DNA from 2 places in the Pseudoalteromonas sp. A757 genome. Region 2 is predicted to be linked to the other one. Evidence: predicted binding sites of a transcription regulator. Region 2 holds the regulator's gene; the other holds the start of a gene.

The links. The regulator MetJ, encoded in region 2, represses methionine synthesis genes. The targets are predictions, from matches to a motif close to TAGACGTCTAGACGTCTA.
Positions count from the first base shown of each region.
Region 1: the regulator MetJ is predicted to act here: its motif matches at 1,304-1,321, upstream of DRB05_RS09780 (methylenetetrahydrofolate reductase).

Region 1 is NZ_QNQN01000066.1:136,470-138,675, reverse strand. Features, by position in the region: gene DRB05_RS09785 (undecaprenyl-diphosphate phosphatase) at 1-233, shown strand, start outside; gene DRB05_RS09780 (methylenetetrahydrofolate reductase) at 301-1,257, opposite strand; gene DRB05_RS09775 (pitrilysin family protein) at 1,527-2,206, shown strand, end outside.
Region 2 is NZ_QNQN01000074.1:678,100-680,305, reverse strand. Features, by position in the region: gene DRB05_RS22490 (malic enzyme-like NAD(P)-binding protein) at 1-923, shown strand, start outside; gene metJ (met regulon transcriptional regulator MetJ) at 1,004-1,324, opposite strand; gene metB (cystathionine gamma-synthase) at 1,669-2,206, shown strand, end outside.

The DNA of each region.
Region 1 (2,206 bases), on a different contig from region 2:
TGTCTATTCCGGTCATTTCAATGATGGGACTGTATTACAGTTTTGAGCTTGCTACAGGCGATGAAGTGGTTGATTGGAATGCGCTATTAAGTGGTGCGGCACTGTCGTTTATCTCAGCTTATGCCTGCATCTTCTTTTTCCTGAAAATCATAGAGCGCATGGGCATGATGCCATTTGTCATTTACCGCTTGTTACTTGGGGTAGGGCTAATCGCTTTCTTGAGCCTAAGTTAATCTGGGCTTTGGATAAGTCAGCAAGGTTAACAGAAAAGCCAGCTTGATGAAGCTGGCTTAGACTGCATTAAGCAATTTGCTTTTCCGCAAGGCATAGTTCCATGGTCGCCTTTAATAGCCTATAAAGGTTTATCGACGCGTCAATTTCTTCTTTGCGGTTTGTTAAGCTCTCAATATTTAAGCCCAGCGAAATATCTAGATGTGAGCAGCTTTTTAAGATTTGATCTAGATTCTCTCTACAAATACGAATTGACTCACTTAGTGTGTTTTCTGCATCTAACATGCGCCATTTGGTTGCTTCAGGTACTGAGATCCCCAGCCACTCCATAAACTGCAAGGTCTTTTCTCCACCACATGGAGTAAAGGTAAGAATAATGCGTTTTGGTGTTTGCCCTTGCTGTTTACAAGTGCGGGCATAACTTGTGATTAGATCTATGGTTGCCTGAGCGTCATACACCGCTTGTGATACAAAGAACTGGCAGCCTTGCTCTGTTTTATCAATTAATCTTTCGTGTTCATTGCGCTTACTGGCGTGACGTTCTGCGATGGTTACACCACCCAAGAAAAAGTCATCTTGGTGATGCTTCAATACATCATAGGCTTCAGAAAGCGGTAACTTAATATCGCCTTGTGAAGACGGACTGCCCACTAATACTAGATTGTTTAACCCATATTGCTGTTTGGTGCTGCTTAACCAATTGCCAAAAGCTTCACTATCGCGCTGTGCCACACTTTTATACGTAATTACATCAAGGTGTGATAATTCGCGGATCAACTGGCTATATTCACACGGATCAACGGTGTGCTTAAAAGGAAATGGACGTGGTACTTGAGTACGGCTGCTTTCATCTTGAATGTCATAGATGATCACGCCGTCGTATTCAATCTCATGTAAACGACCCAAAAGCTTAGCGGCAATTGATTTTAACTGCTCTGGGTCAGTGCCAATCTTAGGTGGTGTGGTACCAATTAAATATACCCCTTGGTTAGGGTCAATGATTTTCTCTTGAAGCGTTAAAGCCATAATCCTCATTCCACAAAAGCATTTCTGTATCTCTTTATTAATATAGCAGCCATTTAGACGTCTAGATAGATTTTTTAATGAAAGAATTTCAATAATTATGAATTTATCTCAAGCACTCTAATCAAAATTTCATATTTGTTTACACATTAGGATGGTAAATCACCTTGGAAATTAGCGAATTAGTATGGCTTTGGGGCATAATCAGGAGGTTTACTAACGTAAGTGAACACGACTTACTTAGAATAAAAAATATGATTAGGACCAAATTCATGAAATTCAAATTACTAGCAACCAGCTTTGCCGTAAGCTTAGCGCTTAGTGGCTGTGCAGCGACGAATTCAGACCAAGCTCAACAGTCAGCTGTAAGTACTCAAGCTGCCCAATCCAATAAAGTATTCGCCCAAGATTATGTTTTGGAAGAGCTAGAAAACGGCCTTCGCGTCATGGTAGTTAAAACTAACTATCCTGATGTGGTATCGCTACAAATTCCGGTTTCTGTTGGTTCGCGTAATGAAGTAGAAGCGGGTAAAACCGGCTTTGCTCACTTCTTTGAGCATATGATGTTCAAAGGCTCAGAAAAGTATCCACAAGACGTTTATTCGGACATTTTGAAAAATTCAGGTGTTGATAATCGTGCCTACACCACCAATGACTACACGAACTACCACCTAAATTTCTCGAAGCAGCATTTAGATAAAGTATTAGAAATCGAAGCGGATATCTTTCAAAACCTGACTTACAGTGAAGAGCAGTTTCGTACCGAAGCACTAACCGTGAAAGGTGAATACCTTAAAAATAATGCCAGTCCAATTCGAAAGCTACTTTCTGCGGTAAGAAAAGAAGCATTTGACAAACATACCTATAAACACACGACAATGGGCTTTTTTGAAGACATCGAAGCAATGCCAGATCAAATGGCCTATGGTAAAACCTTCTTTGAGCGTTTTTA
Region 2 (2,206 bases):
ATATTGAAGTTAAGCACAATACCACCGAAGACTTCATCAATACGGTGGCAAATATCGCAGACACGTTTGGCGGTATTAACCTTGAAGATATTAAAGCGCCAGAGTGCTTTGAGATTGAGCGCGCGCTAATCGAGCGTTGTGACGTTCCTGTATTCCATGATGATCAGCACGGGACTGCAATTGTAACCGCTGCGGGTATGCTGAATGCGTTGGAAATCCAAGGTAAAGATATTCACGATGCGATTATTGTGTGTCTTGGCGCGGGTGCAGCCGCTATTGCTTGTATGGAATTATTGATCAAGTGCGGCGCTCAACGTGAGCACATCTACATGCTGGACAGAAAAGGCGTGATCCACACTCGCCGTGATGACCTAAATGAATACAAAGAGCTGTTTGCAAACAACACGGATAAGCGTACGTTACAAGACGTGATTGCAGATGCGGACGTATTTGTTGGTGTTTCTGGCCCAGATTTACTTTCTGCTGAAGATCTAAAGTTAATGGCTGACAAGCCTGTGGTATTTGCTTGTTCTAACCCAGATCCAGAGATCAGCCCTGAAGTTGCACACGGTGCACGTAATGATTTGATCATGGCGACTGGTCGCTCGGACTATCCAAACCAAGTAAATAACGTGCTGTGTTTCCCGTTTATCTTCCGTGGTGCGCTTGATGTACGTGCAACTGCTATCAATGACGAGATGAAGATTGCAGCGGTTGAAGCAATTAGAACGATTGCTAAAGAGCCTGTGCCTGCTGAAGTGTTAAAAGCGGCTGACGTGGATAGCCTTGAGTTTGGTTCTGAGTATATTATTCCAAAACCAATGGACCCACGTTTGTTACCTCGTATTGCAAAAGCGGTAGCGGCAGCTGCAATTGAATCAGGCGTGGCACAAATCGACATGCCAGCTGGATATATGGAATAATACCAATGGTATTATCCAAATGAAAAAAGCCTCGGTCGAGGCTTTTTTTGTGTCTGTATTCCAGCGCGAAAGAGTTTTTATCACTCTTCGTTTATTTCTGGGATCTCCAAGCCTCGTTCTTCCATTATTTGTCTTACTTCTAACGGAATACGCTCTGGATTATCTTTTCTCAAGTCTTCATCGCTCGGCAGTGGCTGACCTGTGAAGGCATGTAGAAACGCCTCACATAAAAGCTCACTGTTCGTGGCATGACGTAAGTTATTCACTTGGCGACGTGTACGCTCATCAGTTAGCACTTTGAGTACATTCAGAGGTATGCTCACCGTGATCTTTTTTACTTGCTCTGCTTTCTTACCGTGTTCTGCATATGGGTGAATATACTCACCGTTCCATTTTGCCATAATTGTGTACTTGCCTCAGTTACATCAATGCCAATATGACTGGGTTCTGGTCTACATTATTCACCAACCGCATGAATATAGGGATAACTTTACGAATTAAAGATAAATCCTAAACCCAAATAGATGAATAAACTAATCCGCCATAGCGAGATAGAAGAATCTCTGCCATAGTTTTCAATAACTCAGTCGTATTAGCAACGCCTAGAGTGGCGAAATTTTATCGGTTTAAAAAAGATAGTCAAATACTAGTTATTTAGCCATTTAGCGGTATAAATGTTTTGACTTCTAGTTTCTGTTGCTCTAACCTTTTAGACGTCTAAACATCCAACTATCTAGGTGACCTTATGAGTCAAGTTAACAAATCGACGGTTGCAGTGCGTCACGGTATAGAAGCTGATAAAGCACATGGAGCAGTAGTACCACCGCTTTACCTTTCTACCACCTATTCTTTTGCCGATTTTGATACCAAACGCGACTACGATTATGGCCGCAGTGGTAACTTTAATCGTGATGTGCTGGCACAGGCACTTACCGAACTTGAAGGCGGTGCTCGTGGCATTATTACCGCGACTGGCATGGCTGCCGTTCACCTAGTAACGCAACTGCTTAACCATGACGATACGCTGGTTATTCCACATGACTGTTATGGTGGTAGCTATCGCTTGTTTACATCGCTTGCAAAGCGTGGATTGCTCAAATTAGCCGTCTTGGATCTTACGCAACCAGAAAGTCTTGCACAGCTGCAGCAGATCAAACCTAAATTAGTTTGGATTGAAACACCCAGTAACCCCATATTAAGGCTCACGGATATAGAAGCTGTCGTAAACGCAGCGCGCTCCATAGGGGCTTTGGTTGCCGCTGACAACACCTTCTTGTCTCCTG